3 regions of the Massilia sp. 01N410 genome follow, and region 3 is predicted to be linked to each of the others. Evidence: predicted binding sites of a transcription regulator. Region 3 holds the regulator's gene; each other region holds the start of a gene.
The links. The regulator LexA, encoded in region 3, represses DNA repair genes until DNA is damaged. The targets are predictions, from matches to a motif close to ACTGTATNNNNATACAGT.

Region 1 (3,275 bases), on a different contig from region 3:
TCGCTTTCACGCCGGACGGCGAAGCGGCCTTGCGCGCCTGGCTGGACTGAACTCCCGCCGGCTCAGGTGGCCAGCGCCGGGGTCTTGAAGATCCCCGGACGCAGGATGCGCGACAACAGCGGCCGCCTGGCTGGCGCCGGCATGCGGCTGTCGACCAGGTCTTCCCACTTCACGCACAGCTGCTCGCAGGTGGCGCGCAGCACCGGCTCGGCGTCCGGCAGGCGCGCCAGGGCATCGAGGTGGCGCTCGATCACGGCAGCCAGTTTGACGCAGGGACCTTCGTCGTCGGGATTGCGCGGGTCGCGCTTGGCGCTGCGGATCGTGTACTGCGACATCAGGTGCAGCAGGGCCGCGATCAAGAGGGCGTGGCGGGTGCTGGGGGTGCCGGATGCGGGGGTGTCGTCCAAAAAATCGTCGTCCATTGGGCCTCCTTGTTTTCATGAGAATGATTCTCATTTAGATTATGGAGGCAGTTTGATGGCTGTGCAAGCGAAATACGTCGTTGCCGCGCATGATCTCGTCGTCCCCGCGAAGGCGGGGACGACGGTAACAATAGCGGGAACGACGGTGGTCAATCGCAGGGACGACGGTAGTTATTTAAAGCCGCGTCTCGCGCGCAGCCCGCAAAAACTCATCCAGCACCGGCGTGCAATCCAGCAGCTCCGTCCCCTTCGCCCGGTGGAACTCCGGATGCCACTGCAGCCCCATCACGAAGGGTGCGCGCTGGTAGCGGATCGCTTCGACGATCCCGTCCGGGTCCGACATCGCCTCGACGTGGATGTCGCGGCCCAGGTCCTTGACGGCCTGGTGGTGGATGGAATTCACGATCGGGCGCTTCTGGTCGGGGAACATCTTGCCCAGCGAGGAACCGTGCGGGAAGACGATGGCGTGGCGGTGGGCGTCGTAGTCTTCGTGCACGTGGGCCAGGGCATCGGGGACATTGGTGGCGACGTCCTGGTAGAGGGTGCCGCCGAAGGCGACGTTGATCAGCTGGCAACCGCGGCAGATGCCGAGCACCGGCTTGCCGGCGTCGACGAACTCGTGCAGCAGCTCCAGTTCATATACATCGCGCGCGCGGTCGCCGTTCCATTCGGGCCTGGTGGGCGTTTCGGAATAGGTCATCGGCGAGACGTCCGCCCCGCCCTGCAGCACCAGCCCGTCCAGGTGGCGCGCGTAATGGCGCATGGTGATGTTGCTGGGGTGGAGCAAACCACCGGTGTTCACGGTCGGCACCATGAAGACCAGCACATCGCGCGACATCACCCATTGCGCGATCGACTCTTCGAGGTATTGCAGGTTCTTGCTGCGCAGGCCGACGGCGCCCGGTTCCGGATGAAAGATGCGGGCGGAAACGCCGATGCGCAGGGTGCGCCGCATGAAGTCGCGGCTGAAGCGGTCGCTGAGGGCGCGCCAGCGCGAACGCAACACGCGGCCGGCCAGATTCAAGGGTGTATCGCCCTGCCGCAGGTAGCGCGACGCATTTCCAGACGCGCGCCGGTCAGGCACGCGCGGCGACCCCGCAGTTTCACGGTCTTCATTGTCCTCTGCCATGAACTCACTATAGCCCTGCCATAGGCGCGCACGATTCCCATTTACAGAATCTCACATCCAGCACTTGCAAACTTCGGCGCAAGAGGCAAAAATACTGTATTTCCATACAGTGTTGCGTTAGCCACTCTTCCCAAAAAGCGCGTAAGCACCGACACTGGCGCCTTTTGCCGCGTCGTTTGGCGTTCTCATTTCCGCCCGACAAGATAGAATGCGCAGGCATTCGACATACAACTATCCAGCATGGCCACCAAGAAAACTGCAACCGACTACAGCGAATCATCCATCCGGGTCCTGAAGGGACTGGAGCCCGTCAAGCAGCGTCCGGGCATGTACACGCGCACCGAGAACCCGCTGCACATCATCCAGGAAGTGATCGACAACGCCTCGGACGAGGCGCTGGGTGGTCACTGCAAGAACATCGCCGTGACGATGAACACGGACGGCTCGATCACGGTCGAGGACGACGGCCGCGGCATCCCGGTCGGCATCCACCCCGAGGAAGGCGTCTCCACCGTCGAGATCGTGTTTACGCGCCTGCACGCGGGCGGCAAGTTCGACAAGGGTTCGGGCGGCGCTTACGCCTTCTCGGGCGGCCTGCACGGCGTCGGCGTGTCGGTCACCAACGCGCTGTCGAAGCGCCTCGAAATCACCGTCTGGCGCAAGGACGAGCAAGGCAACGGCGTGCACCAGCTGGCCTTCGAGCACGGCGACGTGGTCGAGCCGCTGAGCTCCAACCCGGCCGAGCGCGGCGGCAAGAAGAACGGCACCCGCGTCACCGCCTGGCCGGACGGCAAGTACTTCGACTCCCCGACGATCCCGATGGCCGAGCTGCAGCGCCTGCTGCGTTCGAAGGCCGTGCTGCTGCCGGGCGTCACCGTCACCCTCACCAACGAAAAGACCGGCGATACGCAAACCTGGCGCTACGACGAAGGCCTGCGCGGCTACCTGCTTGAAGCGCTGGCCCAGACCGTGGGCCAGGGCCAGACCGTGATCCCGCTGTTCGAAGGCGCGCAATATGCGGCTGCAGGGGATGAGGGCTTCGCGGAAGGCGAAGGCGCGGCCTGGGTCGTGGCCTGGACCGAGGAAGGCGCCGTGGTGCGCGAATCTTATGTCAACCTGATCCCGACGGTCAGCGGCGGCACCCACGAATCCGGCCTGCGCGACGGCCTGTTCGGCGCCGTGAAGAGCTTCGTCGAGATGCACTCGCTGCTGCCGAAGGGCGTCAAGCTGCTGCCGGAAGACGTGTTCGCGCGCGTCTCGTTCGTGCTGTCGGCGAAGGTGCTGGATCCGCAGTTCCAGGGCCAGACCAAGGAGCGCCTGAACTCGCGCGACGCCGTGAAACTGGTGTCGACCTTCACCCGTCCGCCGCTCGAGCTGTGGCTGAACCAGCACGTCGACTACGGCAAGAAGCTGGCCGAACTGGTCATCAAGCAGGCGCAATCCCGCCTGCGTTCGCTGCAGAAGGTCGAGAAGAAGAAGTCCTCGGGCGTGGCCGTCCTGCCGGGCAAGCTGACCGATTGCGAATCGACCGACATCACCCGCAACGAACTGTTCCTGGTCGAGGGCGATTCCGCGGGCGGCTCGGCCAAGATGGGTCGCGACAAGGAATTCCAGGCCATCCTGCCGCTGCGCGGCAAGGTGCTGAACACCTGGGAGACCGACCGCGACCGCCTGTTCGCCAACAACGAGATCCACGACATCGCGGTGGCGATCGGCGTCGACCC
Region 2 (3,275 bases), on a different contig from region 3:
ACGTTGAATACGCCGAACCGGACCGCATCATGCTGCCGCTGTTCGTGCCCAACGATCCGATGTACACCCAGCAGTGGGACCTGTTCGACGCCAAGGGCGGCATGAACGTGCCGGCCGCCTGGGACAAGTCGACCGGCGCCGGCATCAACGTGGCCGTGATCGATACCGGCTACCGTCCGCACGTCGACCTGCAGGGCCAGATCCTGCCGGGCTATGACTTCATCACCAACGCCACCATCGCCGGCGACGGCAACGGCCGCGACAGCGACGCCAGCGACCCGGGCGACAACACCTATGCCGGCCAGTGCGGCACCGGCATCCCGGCGCAGGACGAAGCCTCGAGCTGGCACGGGACCCACGTGGCCGGCACCATCGCCGCCAAGGCCAACAACGGCGTCGGCGTGGCCGGCATCGCCTACGGCGCGAAGATCGTCCCGGCCCGCGTGCTGGGCAAGTGCGGCGGCTATACCTCGGACATCGCCGACGCCATCGTCTGGGCCTCCGGCGGCGCCGTCACCGGCGTGCCGGCCAATGCCAACAAGGCGCGCGTGCTGAACCTGTCGCTGGGCGGCAGCGGCGCCTGCGACACCACCACCCAGAATGCGATCAACAGCGCCCGTTCGCGCGGCGCCGTGGTCGTGGTAGCGGCCGGCAACTCGAACATCAATGCCGCCAACTCGAATCCGGCCAACTGCGCTGGCGTGATCGCGGTGGCGGCGGTCGGCCGTACCGGCGGCAAGGCCTCGTACTCGAACTACGGCAGCGTGGTCGACGTGGCGGCGCCGGGCGGCGACAGCGGCGCGGGCATCCTGTCGACCTGGAACGCCGGCACCAGCACCCCGGCCGGCGACAATTACGGCTACATGATGGGCACCTCGATGGCGACCCCGCACGTGGCCGCCGTGGCCGCCCTGATGCTGTCGACGAACCCGAATCTGACGCCGGACGAAGTCGAGGCCAAGCTGAAGTCCACCGCGCGCGCCTTCCCGGCGGCATGCTCGGGTTGCGGCGCCGGCATCGTCGACGCCGCAGCGGCCGTGAACGCCGTGGCGGCCGGCGCGACGGTCACGCCGCCGACGCAGAACGAGGTCGAGCCGAACAACTCGATCTCGGCCGCCAATGCGGTGAACGTCTCGGGCACCGTGGTCAAGGGCACGCTGTACGGTACGACCGACAACGACTACTTCGTGGTCCAGGTCCCGGCCGGCAAGACCCTGACCGCGACCCTGACCATGAACGCCGGCAGCGGCAGCACGGACTATGACCTGTACGCCTACAACAGCGCCGGCACCCAGCTGGCGATGAGCACCAACGGCGCGGGCACGCCGGACGCGGTGTCGGTCGCCAACGCCACCTCGGCGACTTCGCCGCGTTACGTCCGCGTGCGCTACCACACGGGTGTGTATGGCGCGTCGTACTCGCTGAAGTTTACCTGGTAAGCGGCTGGACAAGCAGTGAGACAAGGGCGCGCGACGCAGGTTGCGCGCCCTTTTTGCTTGCACTCTTGCATCATTCCCGCTTTCCCCTGATACTGTATGCAATTACAGTATGAACATCCCCCTCCGCAAGATCATCCACTGCGATTGCGACTGTTTCTACGCATCCGTCGAGATGCGGGACGACCCGTCGCTGCGCGGCCGGCCGCTGGCGGTCGGGGGACGGCCGGACCAGCGTGGCGTGGTCGCCACCTGCAACTACGAGGCGCGCCGCTTCGGCATCCATTCGGCGATGGCGACCGCCCAGGCGATGAAGCTGTGCCCGGAGCTGCTCCTGATCCCGCCGAACATGGAAAAGTACCGGATCGCATCAACCCAGATCATGGACATCTACCGCGACTACACGGAGCTGGTGGAGCCGCTGTCGCTGGACGAGGCCTACCTGGACGTGACGGCCTCACCGCACTGCAAGGGCAGCGCGACCCTGATCGCGCAGGAGATCCGCCGGCGCATCTTCGAGACCGTCGGCATCACCGCCTCGGCCGGGGTGGCGCCGAACAAGTTCGTGGCCAAGATTGCCAGCGACTGGAACAAGCCGGATGGCCTGTTCCTGGTGCGGCCGGAGGAGATCGATGATTTCGTCGCGGCGCTGCCGGTGAAAAAGCTGCATGGCGTCGGCAAGGTCACGGCGGCCAAGATGAATGGCCTGGGCGTGCAGACCTGCGCCGACCTGCGCGGCTGGAGCATGGCGAAGCTGCAGGAACATTTCGGGTCCTTCGGCGCCCGCCTGCACGACCTGTGCCGCGGCATCGACTACCGCGAGGTGAATCCGGTACGCGAGCGCAAGTCGATCAGCACCGAGGAAACCTATACGCCGGACGTGCCGGACCTGTCCGCCTGCCTGGCCCTGCTGCCGGAATTGATGGAGCACCTGCAGGGCCGCATCAAGCGCAACAATGCCGAAAAATTCATCAACAAGCTGTTCGTGAAAATCAAGTTCAACGACTTCCAGCAGACCACGGTCGAGTGCGTCGGCTATGCGCCCAACCTGGCGGTCTATACCCACCTGATGGAAACCGGCTGGCTGCGCGCCAGCCGGCCGGTGCGCCTGCTGGGCGTGGGCGTGCGGCTGGCGGACAGCGAACAGGTTGAGCAGCTGAGCTTGTTTGACGAACGCGCAACACATTAAAAAAGGCCGCGCTGCCGGCTGAAATTTGCCACCCGGCAGCGTGTAGAATGTCGTTCCCCTGGAAATAAAGAGATAACTGAAAGCAACTATGTGGTTCAAGAATCTTCAGATTTACCGCCTGCCCGCACCGTGGGCATACACCGCCGAACAAATGGAAGAGGCGCTGCAGTCGCAGGCGTTCACGCCGGCCAGCAGCAATGAACTGCTGCGCCAGGGCTGGGATTCGCCGCGCGGCAACGGCAAGCTGGTCCACGAAGTGAACAAGCAGATGCTGATGATGCTGGGCACGGAAAAGAAACTGCTGCCGGGCTCGGTCATCAACCAGGTTGCCAAGGCCCGTGCAGCCGAGCTGGAAGAGCAGCAGGGCTTCCCGCCGGGCAAGAAAGCAATGAAGGAACTGAAGGAGCGCGTGGCCGACGAACTGCTGCCGCGCGCATTCTCGATCCGCAGCAATGTCTGGACCTGGATCGACCCGGTCAACGGCTGGCTGGTGGTCGACGCCGCCAGCCCGTCGAAGGCCGACGACGTCATCAAGCTGCTGCTGAAGGCCGTCGACAAGATGCCGCTGGAATCGCTGCGCGTGCAGCGCTCGCCGGTGGCCGTGATGACCGGCTGGCTGGAATCGGACGAAGCGCCGTACAACTTCACCA
Region 3 (3,275 bases):
TGGCAATCCCTGCTTCCACCTGCTGCGATCCATGTTGCAGGATGCCGCTGACGATGGGGATGCCGGCCGGGGTGTAGCGCAGGGCATCGCGTTCCGCGATGCTTGCGACCAGCAACAGCTCGTTCACTGCCCTTGCGCGCTTCTTTCTTAAGATTAAGAATTAAGCGGCTGCGGCCGGAGCAGCTGCCTGCTCGGCGCGATGGCTCTTGGCTGCGTCTTCGCGCTGCACCGATTTCATCATCGGCGACGGCGCGGTTTCGGCCTTCTTCATCTTGACGGTCAGGTGACGCAGCACGGCATCATTGAATTTGAATGCGGTTTCCAGCTCGACCAGGGTCTCGTTGTCGCACTCGATGTTCATGCAGATGTAGTGTGCCTTCGGCAGCTTCTGGATCTGGTAAGCCATTTGACGGCGGCCCCAGTCTTCGACGCGGTGGATGTTACCGCCGCGCGAGGTGACCGTGGTCTTGTAGCGCTCGATCATCGCCGGAACCTGCTCGCTCTGGTCCGGGTGGACGATAAACACGATTTCATAATGACGCATGCAACACTCCTTAAGGACGTTTAAACAAATGCCCACCTCGGCGTCAAGACGAGTGTGGGAAGGGAAAGCCCGACATTATAACCGCAAAAACGTCAAGAGCTCAATCGCCATTTCGAGGCCGCGTTGGCGGCCCGGCTTGCCTACCGAGCATCGGCTGTGCCCGGCAGGCAAAAAAAACCGGCAAATCGCACGGATTCCCCTTGCGCCCGGCGCAATACTGTACAAAAATACAGGGTATCGGGTTCGCCCCGCACTACCGCTCACCTACGAATTAATCTTTGACATGCTCAAGCTCACCGCACGGCAAGAACAGATCCTCAACCTGATCAAGGAAGCGATCGACAACACCGGTTTCCCGCCGACCCGCGCCGAAATCGCGCAGGAGCTGGGCTTCCGCTCGGCCAATGCGGCCGAGGAACACCTGCAGGCCCTGGCGCGCAAGGGCGCGATCGAAATCTCCCCCGGCACCTCGCGCGGCATCCGCCTGGTCGGCGCCGCAGCCGAACCCGCTCCGGCACCGGCAGTCCCGGCCGCCCTGCTGATGTCGCTGCCGCTGGTCGGCCGCGTCGCCGCCGGTTCGCCGATCCTGGCCCAGGAACACGTCGAGGCCACCTACTCGGTCGACCCGGCCATGTTTTCGAGCAAGCCCGACTTCCTGCTGAAGGTCAAGGGCTGGTCGATGCGCGACGCCGGCATCTGCGACGGCGACTTCCTGGCCGTCAAGAAAGTGGATTCGGCAAAGAACGGCCAGATCGTGGTCGCCCGCATCGGCGACGAAGTCACCGTCAAGCGCTACCGCAAGAGCGGCGGCACCATCGAACTGCTGCCGGAAAACCCGGACTTCTCCGTCATCACGGTCGATCCGCACACCGACGAGTTCGCGCTCGAAGGCCTGGCCGTCGGCCTGCTGCGCTCTTGGCACTGAGCTGGCACTAAGCCGGCACCGAGCCGGCACTAATTTTTGCCACTTGGCAAAATAAACGCCCCGCCCGGCTTGCGCCTGCGGGGCGTTTCTCATTCGGCGGACGGCTTACTTCGTGCCTGCGCCGTTATAGTTGTTCTTGCGCGCTTCCAGGTCCTTCTCGCGTTCGGGCGTCGGCCCGCTCTTGACGATCTCGTTGTGCTGGCTGACATAGGCGTCGGTGGCGTCGCGCCAGACAGTGAAGTCGGCCACGACCATCTTGGCGCTGATCCTGGCGTCTTCCGACAGCCCCTCCTGCACCGCGTCCAGGTGCTTGCTTGCCGTCTCGTATTCGGCCTTGGTCATCAGTTTACGGATGTCCTCGGGAATACGCTTGCTCAGCGGGGTGACCGCATTCAGGTGCTCGGCATAGCGGTTGTAGCAATCCTGCCAGGTCTTCATCTTCGCGCTGTAGCGGTCGATCTCCTCGGTCTGGCGCGACACCGCCGGGAAGCGCGGCGCCGGGCAGCGGTACTCGTCGGTACGGACATCCGAGCCGTCGTATTTCGTCATCCAGTAGTCGATGTCGGCGCGGCGGACCTCGCGCTGCTTCATCATCTCGAGCGAGGCGATGGCGACGGCATTGCCTTTGGCCGCCGCCTTGCGGAACCAGGCGGTGGCCTTGTCCATGTCGATGGCGCCGGCTTCGCCGTAAAAATACATTTCGCCCAGGTGCTGCTGGGCCGTGACGTTGCCGGCATTGGCCAGCCTGGTGTACTTCTGCAGGGCTTCTGGATAAGCCTTCTTGGCGAACAGGGCGTCGGCATCGGCCAGCTCGTCGGCACGGACGGAGCCGGCCGCCAGCAATGCGACGCATAACAGGAGAGTCTTCATGGAAAAGAGCTGTGAAGCAGGGCTGTGAAAAAGAAATTTATCATACCCCCACAGCCCTGCCAGCTCAACAATCCTTACTTGTTGCCGCCCCACGAACGCTGCGGACGCGGCGCCTGCTCCCCCATTTTACGCAGGTAGGAATCATTGGCTTCCCGTGCGTGCTGTTGCTCGTCGTTATGGCGGCGCTTGTCGTCCTCGGTCCTGGCGTTCGCCTCGTTGACAAACTTTTCGGTGGCCGCGTACCAGGCGTCACGGTCGCCGGCAAAGGCCAGCGCCTCGGCCTGGCGGCGCATGGCGGCGCCCGTCAGGGCATCGTTGACGCGGCCGGCCGCCTGCTCGGCCTCACGCGGACTCATCAACTTGAAGACGTCGGGCGGGATACGTTTGCTGCCTTGCGGCGCCTGCTTCACGTTGGCGACGAAATCGTTGTGGCAGGTTTCCCACTGGGCGATCTCGGCCTGGATGCGGTTAATTTCCTCATTGGTCCTGGAGACCACCGGAAGCTTCGGTATCGGGCAGGCAAACTTGCCCGATACCAGCTCCTCGCCCTTGTAGCCGCCGGTCCAGTAAGCCAGGTCGGCGGCGCGCTCCTCGCGCTGCTTCAGGATCGCCAAGGTCTCCTTCGCGCCGCCATGCCCGCCGGTGGCGGCCTTCTGCAGCCAGGCCTGCGACTTGCCCAGGTCGGGCGCGGTGCCGTTGCCATGCCAGTACATCTCGCCCAGGCGGAACTGCGCCTCGGCATTGCCGGCGTTCGCCAGCTTCGTCAAGATCGGCAAGGCCTTGTCGTATTCCTTCGCGCGCAAGGACTTTTCGGCATCGCCCAGATCGTCGGCCCGCGCCATCCCGGCGGCCAGCATCAGCACCGCAAATGCAAGTCGTTTCATCGTCGCTCCCGATACAAGCCTTATTTGCCGGTCGACGCGGGCTGGGCAAAGG

Region 1: the regulator LexA is predicted to act here: its motif matches at 1,645-1,662, upstream of AC1DOP_RS09390 (DNA topoisomerase IV subunit B).
Region 2: the regulator LexA is predicted to act here: its motif matches at 1,531-1,548, upstream of dinB (DNA polymerase IV).

Annotation. Positions count from the first base shown of each region.
Region 1 is NZ_JBFTRV010000005.1:261,024-264,298, forward strand. Features, by position in the region: gene AC1DOP_RS09375 (ArsR/SmtB family transcription factor) at 1-50, shown strand, start outside; gene AC1DOP_RS09380 (hypothetical protein) at 63-422, opposite strand; gene AC1DOP_RS09385 (gamma-glutamyl-gamma-aminobutyrate hydrolase family protein) at 598-1,551, opposite strand; gene AC1DOP_RS09390 (DNA topoisomerase IV subunit B) at 1,792-3,275, shown strand, end outside.
Region 2 is NZ_JBFTRV010000011.1:79,559-82,833, reverse strand. Features, by position in the region: gene AC1DOP_RS16070 (S8 family peptidase) at 1-1,439, shown strand, start outside; gene dinB (DNA polymerase IV) at 1,549-2,625, shown strand; gene AC1DOP_RS16060 (recombination-associated protein RdgC) at 2,714-3,275, shown strand, end outside.
Region 3 is NZ_JBFTRV010000017.1:132,251-135,525, reverse strand. Features, by position in the region: gene priB (primosomal replication protein N) at 1-127, opposite strand, end outside; gene rpsF (30S ribosomal protein S6) at 161-544, opposite strand; gene lexA (transcriptional repressor LexA) at 828-1,469, shown strand; gene AC1DOP_RS20905 (tetratricopeptide repeat protein) at 1,575-2,339, opposite strand; gene AC1DOP_RS20900 (tetratricopeptide repeat protein) at 2,414-3,223, opposite strand; gene AC1DOP_RS20895 (tetratricopeptide repeat protein) at 3,244-3,275, opposite strand, start outside.